Regions from separate parts of the Bacillus pacificus genome, predicted to be linked through region 1. Evidence: a T-box and tRNA genes for the amino acid it is inferred to sense, from the RefSeq annotation. Region 1 holds a T-box; the other holds one or more tRNA genes.

What was found. The T-box of region 1 lies ahead of LMD38_RS04720 (valine--tRNA ligase). A T-box ahead of a tRNA ligase gene usually reads a tRNA of that ligase, here a tRNA-Val.
Region 2: it has a tRNA-Val gene. The T-box ahead of LMD38_RS04720 (valine--tRNA ligase) is inferred to sense a tRNA for this amino acid. The anticodon was not compared.

What each region holds. Positions count from the first base shown of each region.
Region 1 is NZ_CP086328.1:902,604-907,014, reverse strand. It holds gene LMD38_RS04720 (valine--tRNA ligase) at 1-1,789, opposite strand, end outside; T-box leader at 1,829-2,061, opposite strand; gene ysxE (spore coat protein YsxE) at 2,183-3,208, opposite strand; gene spoVID (stage VI sporulation protein D) at 3,271-4,251, opposite strand; gene hemL (glutamate-1-semialdehyde 2,1-aminomutase) at 4,361-4,411, opposite strand, start outside.
Region 2 is NZ_CP086328.1:4,530,539-4,534,949, forward strand. It holds gene LMD38_RS23365 (NUDIX hydrolase) at 94-555, opposite strand; gene LMD38_RS23370 (YebC/PmpR family DNA-binding transcriptional regulator) at 704-1,423, opposite strand; tRNA gene LMD38_RS23375 (tRNA-Leu) at 1,912-1,993, opposite strand; tRNA gene LMD38_RS23380 (tRNA-Cys) at 2,004-2,074, opposite strand; tRNA gene LMD38_RS23385 (tRNA-Gly) at 2,089-2,163, opposite strand; tRNA gene LMD38_RS23390 (tRNA-Gln) at 2,169-2,243, opposite strand; tRNA gene LMD38_RS23395 (tRNA-His) at 2,307-2,382, opposite strand; tRNA gene LMD38_RS23400 (tRNA-Trp) at 2,402-2,475, opposite strand; tRNA gene LMD38_RS23405 (tRNA-Tyr) at 2,483-2,566, opposite strand; tRNA gene LMD38_RS23410 (tRNA-Thr) at 2,577-2,652, opposite strand; tRNA gene LMD38_RS23415 (tRNA-Phe) at 2,671-2,746, opposite strand; tRNA gene LMD38_RS23420 (tRNA-Asp) at 2,756-2,831, opposite strand; tRNA gene LMD38_RS23425 (tRNA-Met) at 2,835-2,911, opposite strand; tRNA gene LMD38_RS23430 (tRNA-Val) at 2,936-3,011, opposite strand; tRNA gene LMD38_RS23435 (tRNA-Glu) at 3,016-3,090, opposite strand; tRNA gene LMD38_RS23440 (tRNA-Ser) at 3,108-3,199, opposite strand; tRNA gene LMD38_RS23445 (tRNA-Asn) at 3,202-3,276, opposite strand; rRNA gene rrf (5S ribosomal RNA) at 3,285-3,400, opposite strand; rRNA gene LMD38_RS23455 (23S ribosomal RNA) at 3,502-4,411, opposite strand, start outside.

The DNA of each region.
Region 1 (4,411 bases):
CATATTTCATGTCATCCATGTTCATTAATACGAAACGTGATGCATTCCAAATTTTATTAATGAAGTTCCAAGTAGATTCTACTTTCTCCATGCTGAAGCGTAAATCTTGACCTGGTGCACTTCCTGTTGATAAGAAGAAACGCATTGCATCTGCACCGTACTTCTCGATAACTTCCATTGGGTCAATACCGTTACCAAGAGATTTACTCATTTTACGTCCTTGCTCATCACGAACTAAACCGTGAATTAATACATCTTTAAATGGACGCTCGCCTGTAAACTCTAAACCTTGGAAAATCATACGAGATACCCAGAAGAAGATGATGTCATAACCAGTTACTAGTGCATCAGTTGAATAGTAACGTTTGAAGTCCGCTGCATCTTCATTTGGCCAACCAAGTGTTGAGAATGGCCATAACGCTGAACTGAACCATGTATCAAGTACGTCGTTATCTTGATTCCAATTTTCAATATCTGCTGGCGCTTCTGTACCTACGTATACTTCACCAGTTTCTTTATGATACCAAGCTGGAATGCGGTGTCCCCACCATAATTGACGAGAAATACACCAGTCGTGAATATTTTCCATCCAACGTAAATATGTGTTTTCGAAACGATCTGGTACGAACGTTACTTTCTCTTCTTCTTTTTGCTGAAGCGCTACTGCCTTCTCAGCAAGCGGAGCCATTTTTACGAACCATTGTGTTGATAAGTAAGGCTCAACAACTGCACCACTACGCTCACTATGACCTACTGAATGCATATGAGGCTCGATTTCTACTAATACGCCCGCTTCTTGTAAATCTTTCACTAACGCTTTACGACACTCGAAACGATCCATGCCGTTATACTTACCAGCTTTTTCGTTCATCGTTCCATCTTCGTTCATTACTAAGATACGTGGTAAGTCATGACGGTTACCTACTTCAAAGTCATTCGGGTCATGAGCTGGCGTAATTTTTACAACACCTGTTCCGAAATCTTTTTCTACGTACTCATCAGCAATAATCGGAATCTCACGGCCTACGATTGGAAGTGTAACTGTTTTTCCGATTAAATGCTTGTAACGATCATCTTCTGGATGAACCGCTACCGCTGTATCACCAAGCATCGTTTCTGGACGAGTTGTTGCAAGACGAATGTGACCAGATCCATCTGTTAACGGATAGTTCATATGGTAGAATGCACCTTGAACTTCTTTATGAATTACTTCGATATCCGAAAGAGCTGTGCGTGTTGCCGGGTCCCAGTTGATAATATATTCACCGCGGTAAATTAAGCCTTTTTCGTATAATTGAACGAACACTTTATTAACCGCATCAGATAAACCTTCGTCTAATGTGAAACGTTCGCGAGAATAGTCTAGTCCTAAACCAACTTTCCCCCATTGTTGACGAATGTGAGAAGCGTATTCTTCTTTCCATTCCCAAGCCTTTTCAAGGAATTTCTCACGGCCAAGATCGTAACGTGAAATACCTTCTTCACGAAGTTTCCCTTCTACTTTCGCTTGTGTTGCGATACCCGCATGGTCCATTCCTGGAAGCCACAATACATCGTAACCTTGCATACGCTTCGTACGAGTTAAAATATCTTGAAGAGTTGTATCCCAAGCATGACCTAAGTGTAACTTACCAGTTACGTTCGGAGGTGGAATTACAATTGTATACGGTTGTTTCTTCTCGTCTCCTGTTGCTTCAAAATATTTGCCTTCTAGCCACCACTGATAAAGGCCTTCTTCAACGGACATATGATCATATTTAGTTGGTAAATTCTTTTCCGTGTTTGACATTATTTTCCCTCCTTAAAATAAAAAATGCCCCTCATCCAAAAAAAGGACGAGGGACATCGCGGTACCACCTTTATTTACAAACAAATTCAGGAATTTGCTTATACTCTTAATTTGATAACGGACAAATCCGTCTTTTCCTAATGAGAACTACTCCGTTCAGAAAAGATGCTCCAGGGCTACCTTCTAACATAACTATCTAGAGAATCTCCCAGCTAATGATTCTCCTCTCTGAAGACGTTTCTTGTTATACTCTTCCCCTTCAAGGCATTTATATGATTGTTAATTATTATATACAATAGTGTAAAAAACGAAACCTTATTCGTCAAGATAAATTTAAGACTACAGCTTTTTGAGTAAAAAAAGAAGATAAGTAGCATCCTCTACTTATCTTCTTTATCCGTTCCCTTGCTGGGCAGCTTGTAATTGCGAAAGAAAATATTCTATATTACTAACGAGCCAATGCGCTTGTTGCAAACTCTTTACTCCGAGAAGTTCATTTTCCTCATTACGCCGCTCTCTTCTTTTCTTATAAGACTGGATTTGCCGAATAAATTGCGATGGATACGTCATATACGCAAACATGAGTAGTTGCTCTTCTTTCGTAAAAGGGAAATTTTTTTGATACATTTGATACCATTCAAACCGATCACTTCGCGCAATTGGATATGTGTTTAACGACCGAGAATAAAACCCTACAATATCTTGCACAGGTGTTGCAAACTTCGATTTTTCTAAACTAATAAAATAGCCATTCCGTTCATAATCAAATAAAAAATGATTAAGCGATACGTTACCATGTACAAAAGTAATGCGCGTTGTTTCTTTTTCTTTCATCGCATCGTTCCACTCATTTAATTGCTTCGTTGCAAACTCACGCGCCCTCATTACATGATGATAGTACGTACAATACTGCAATTCAAACGGAGACATATACCACTTCGCTTCCGATTCTACAAGAAACTCTTCTAACATCTCTCCATCATTTTCCCAGCGATCGGATATATTTGTATAATGTTTTTCTAAATCCTCTTCTGTATACGTTTCTTCTTTTACCGTTTTTTGGTGCAACGTTCCGAGAGTCTGAAACATTTTATGGTATTGATCATTATCCTCGCCGTTCCCTTCCGCACGCTCTAACCAAGGCATTAAATAATAATTATACGTACCATCACTTAAAATATAATTTCCGTCCGTCGCATGGTATATAGGTACATAATTTGAAAAACCTTTCTCCTTCAAATATTGAATATGATGCAAAAAATTATTCCGCTCTAACTTCCTGCCTTCTATTTTCTTGAGCGCATATGGACCTTGATTCGTATAAATTTTCGTCACACTTCCGTGCTCTTCCATATGCTGCGTATCCAATCTATATTGCCTTACAATGGGTTCATAACGATTTCGTAATTCCATATCCATACGAATAACCCTTTCTATTCAAAACATAGCCTTTAGAAAAATAAGTGAGTGCAAACACTCACTTATTTCGCTTTTGCTCTTGAAACAGGAATATAAATAATTTGTCCTGTAGTTAAATATATATCTTCTGTTTGATTGACACGGTATAAGTTTTGTACAGATGTTTCATAACGTTCTGCAACAGATTCGATCGTATCTCCTTCTTGCACAAAATACATTCGTAACTTTGTAAATTCTTCTTCCGGTTCTTTCGTAAATAATTTCGTTAAATAAAGCGCATTTTCATCCCGCTGTGAATACGTTTCCTCTTCTTGTACTTCTTGTTTTTTCGCTTGTTCTTTCTTAAAATCTTTTCTTCCGAACAATTCAAATTGCGGCGTTGTTTCTTTCTCCTCTTCACGCTCTACAAATTCATGTTCTTCTATTTCCTCTTCTTCTACTTCCTGCTCTTTTCTTTCTTCTAGTTGGAACGGTTCAAATGCGTAATCTTCCCACTCATCTGATTCCTTATAGGCTGGCTCTTCGACTTGTGGCGTTGGTCTAGTAGTTTCATGCTCTTGCGCAGAATCATCCTCTAACTCAGCATACGCCGTTTCTTCCTCTTCATCCTCAATTCTTTCTTCATCACATAAACCTGTAATAGATATATCCGCTAATAATTGTAAGCAACCATTTTCCTTTAGTTCATAATCAAATTCCTCGATAGATACATATAGTTCTTCAATTACTTTCACACGGTTTCTTGGGATTGATATTTCAAGCGGGAAGGAATGAACAAGTTCATTAACCCCATCTTCTCTTGTTTCTACATAATCAATGGACTTCGCTGGCGATAGATCTCTTAATGAATAAGCTGAATCATCTTTTCGTGCAACATACTCTCCCGTTAAATCTAATTGCCCTCTCACAATTACCTCATGATCAAGCTCTTCTATCTCAACGTCTGGATCTAACGAAATTGACAAAAGTTCTTCGACTTCCTGTCCTTTTTGGAACCAAACAGATTCTTTTAATGAAAAACGTAATGAATGATCTGTTGCCACTTCTTTTCCCCCTCCCAAACTATATGTCATTACAGATTTATGTACGGAAAGCTGACTTTATGAATAAAAAAAATCGCCCCCCTTACGGAGAGCGATTTTCTTTATTCAATTAAGCTTTTAATTTTGACATTGCAATTTCAGCCGCTGCAATTGTCGCCTC
Region 2 (4,411 bases), 1.6 Mb from region 1:
ATACTAACACTATTATTATTTTGACCTTTTTCTTAAACAGTATACAAAAAAGAGTAGTGATTTGATTGTATCTCAAACCGGCTACTCTTTTCTTTACAATCTTCCTATTAAGTTATATGGCTGCACTTCCCACGTTTCATACGGAATACAATGTGTTGCTCTCATCGCATCAAGCGTTCTGGATTTCATATGAGGACGCGTTATGTACTCATCTATGTTCTCTTCATTTAAAGCAACAAATTTAGCCTCTTGTATTTCTTCAGGCTGAATTTGTATTTCACCGCTCACGTATGCCACTTTAAAAACAACAGCTAGAATGTGCATGGAAGCATTATAGTAAACTCCTGTAATACCGATAGGCTTCACCGTTAATCCTGTTTCCTCTTTTATTTCCCTACAAATTGCTTGATCGAGCGCTTCTCCTTCTTCTACCTGTCCTCCTGGCAACTCCCATGTATCCGATCGCCAATGTACTTTAGCTAATAACACTTCGTCTTTTTCATTTGTTAAATAACCTGCTACAGCAACGATATGCTTTGGTGTTTTATGTTCCATATTAAGCCTCCTAGCAATAATGAATATTTCACATATCCCTATAAGCATATTCCCTGTCTACAACAAAATACCTTTACTCATTCATCACCTTAATGAAATTCATAAAAAGAAGCCCCTATCCGTTAAATGAAAAGGGGCTTCTATCGTATTATTCTCCTAAGTCTACGTTGTGGTAAACTTGTTGCACATCTTCTAAATCTTCTAATGCATCAACCATTTTTTCAAATTGTGCTTGTGCATCTTCAGGAAGTGTTACATCGTTTTGTGCAAGCATTGTTAATTCAGCAACTGTAAATTCTTCAACGCCAGCATCTTTAAGAGCAGATTGTACTGCATGGAATTGATCTGGTTCAGCATACACGATAACAGCATCTTCTTCTTCAAGAATGTCACGTGCATCCACATCTGCTTCCATTAAAATCTCAAGAACTTCATCTGATGTTTTCCCTTCAAGACCGATAACAGCTGTTGCATCAAACATGTAAGCTACAGAACCGTTTACACCCATGTTACCACCGTTTTTGCTAAATGCAGCTCGTACATCTGCTGCAGTACGGTTTACGTTGTTTGTAAGTGTATCTACAATTACCATAGCTCCATTTGGTCCGAACCCTTCATAACGAAGCTCGTCATAATTTTCTTCTGAACCACCTTTTGCTTTTTCAACTGCACGATCGATAATTGTTCTTGGAACATTGTATGTTTTCGCACGTTCTAATACCACTCTAAGCGCTTGGTTTGATTCCGGATCTGGCTCGCCTTGTTTTGCCGCTACATAAATTTCACGTCCAAATTTCGCGTATATACGGCTAGTATTTGCATCTTTTGATGCTTTTTTATCTTTAATATTATTCCATTTACGACCCATACTTTCCACTCTCTTTCCGGTTTTAAATCTACATAAAAATATTAATATGAAATATCATGTGTGTTCAACACATTTTTAAAAGAAATATAAAAAGTTCATTTTTGATTCATATTACAGACATAATATAAATCACTATCATTTTGTTCTTTCGACAAGTTATATTATACATGAATTGCTACATTTATCACGAATTTTAGAATCACATAACATAATTTAGCAAAAAAACTCTACCATTTCTATTAGAGTTTTTTACATCACCGATACCGCTTTCCATAATATTCCCTTAATTCCTTTCTATTGTTGTATAATTAAAATAGGAAAAATTTCGAAGTGAGTATAGAGGGGAGAATTATGACACATTCAAATACTACATGAATACGTTTATCTTAATCATTTAGTACCTATTTGTGCTTATTCTTTAGTATGATGAAAATAATAAAAAGACTCTACACATTTGGTGTAGAGTCTTTTTATTACGCCGTTCGTGATACCGATGGTCGGGGTCGAACCGACACTCCCGAAGGAACACGATTTTGAGTCGTGCGCGTCTGCCAATTCCGCCACATCGGCACAAAAGAAAAGGCGGCAACCGGATTTGAACCGGTGATAAAGGTTTTGCAGACCTCTGCCTTACCACTTGGCTATGCCGCCATATAAAATTTTACTGGAGCGGAAGACGGGATTCGAACCCGCGACCCCAACCTTGGCAAGGTTGTATTCTACCACTGAACTACTTCCGCAAAAATGGCTGGGCTAGCTGGATTCGAACCAGCGCATGACGGAGTCAAAGTCCGTTGCCTTACCGCTTGGCTATAGCCCATCGAATTCTTACTTAATTATATGTAAGCATCCATTAGATTATTTATAATTTTTAAAATAAAAATGGGGCGACTGATGGGAATCGAACCCACGAATGCCGGAGCCACAATCCGGTGCGTTAACCACTTCGCCACAACCGCCATGTTGTGTAAATATATTTGGCAGGGGCAGTAGGAATCGAACCCACACTGGAGGTTTTGGAGACCTCAGTTCTACCTTTAAACTATGCCCCTATGTAAATGGTGGAGGGGGGCAGATTCGAACTGCCGAACCCGAAGGAGCGGATTTACAGTCCGCCGCGTTTAGCCACTTCGCTACCCCTCCGAAACTTACATGGTGCCGGCTAGAGGACTTGAACCCCCAACCTACTGATTACAAGTCAGTTGCTCTACCAATTGAGCTAAGCCGGCGTATATGATTAAGATAAATGGTGGCTCGGGACGGAATCGAACCGCCGACACGAGGATTTTCAGTCCTCTGCTCTACCGACTGAGCTACCGAGCCTTATTAAAATGGCGGTCCCGACCGGGGTCGAACCGGCGATCTCCTGCGTGACAGGCAGGCATGTTAACCACTACACCACGGGACCATTTGGTTGCGGGGACAGGATTTGAACCTGCGACCTTCGGGTTATGAGCCCGACGAGCTACCGTGCTGCTCCACCCCGCGATAATACTATTCATATAATTTATATGGTGGAGGATGACGGGATCGAACCGCCGACCCCCTGCTTGTAAGGCAGGTGCTCTCCCAGCTGAGCTAATCCTCCAAAGTGGTGACCCGTACGGGATTCGAACCCGTGTTACCGCCGTGAAAGGGCGGTGTCTTAACCACTTGACCAACGGGCCAAATATTATAAATCCTATGGCGGAGAGCAAGGGATTCGAACCCTTGATACGCTTGTGACGTATACACGATTTCCAATCGTGCTCCTTCGGCCAACTCGGACAGCTCTCCAATGGCTCCGCAGGTAGGAATCGAACCTACGACCGATCGGTTAACAGCCGATAGCTCTACCGCTGAGCTACTGCGGAATAATATTGCCTGGCAACGTCCTACTCTCACAGGGACAAGGTCCCAACTACCATCGGCGCTAGAGAGCTTAACTTCCGTGTTCGGTATGGGAACGGGTGTGACCTCTCTGCCATCATTACCAGACATTATTCTTTTGAGACAATCATTATTATAACTTATTTTCTTTAAAAGTCAACAAGTTTTTTTATGTTCTCTCAAAACTAGATAACATTGCTACATATTATATGGTTAAGTCCTCGATCTATTAGTATTCGTCAGCTCCACATGTCACCATGCTTCCACCTCGAACCTATCAACCTGATCATCTTTCAGGGATCTTACTAGCTTACGCTATGGGAAATCTCATCTTGAGGGGGGCTTCATGCTTAGATGCTTTCAGCACTTATCCCTTCCGCACATAGCTACCCAGCTATGCCCTTGGCAGAACAACTGGTACACCAGCGGTGCGTCCATCCCGGTCCTCTCGTACTAAGGACAGCTCCTCTCAAATTTCCTACGCCCACGACGGATAGGGACCGAACTGTCTCACGACGTTCTGAACCCAGCTCGCGTACCGCTTTAATGGGCGAACAGCCCAACCCTTGGGACCGACTACAGCCCCAGGATGCGATGAGCCGACATCGAGGTGCCAAACCTCCCCGTCGATGTGGACTCTTGGGGGAGATAAGCCTGTTATCCCCGGGGTAGCTTTTATCCGTTGAGCGATGGCCCTTCCATGCGGAACCACCGGATCACTAAGCCCGACTTTCGTCCCTGCTCGACTTGTAGGTCTCGCAGTCAAGCTCCCTTATGCCTTTGCACTCTACGAATGATTTCCAACCATTCTGAGGGAACCTTTGGGCGCCTCCGTTACACTTTAGGAGGCGACCGCCCCAGTCAAACTGCCCACCTGACACTGTCTCCCGGGTCGATAAGACCCGTAGGTTAGAATTTCAATACAGTCAGGGCGGTATCCCACCAGCGCCTCCACCGAAGCTAGCGCTCCGGTTTCAAAGGCTCCCGCCTATCCTGTACAAACTGTACCAAAATTCAATATCAGGCTACAGTAAAGCTCCACGGGGTCTTTCCGTCCTGTCGCGGGTAACCTGCATCTTCACAGGTACTATAATTTCACCGAGTCTCTGGTTGAGACAG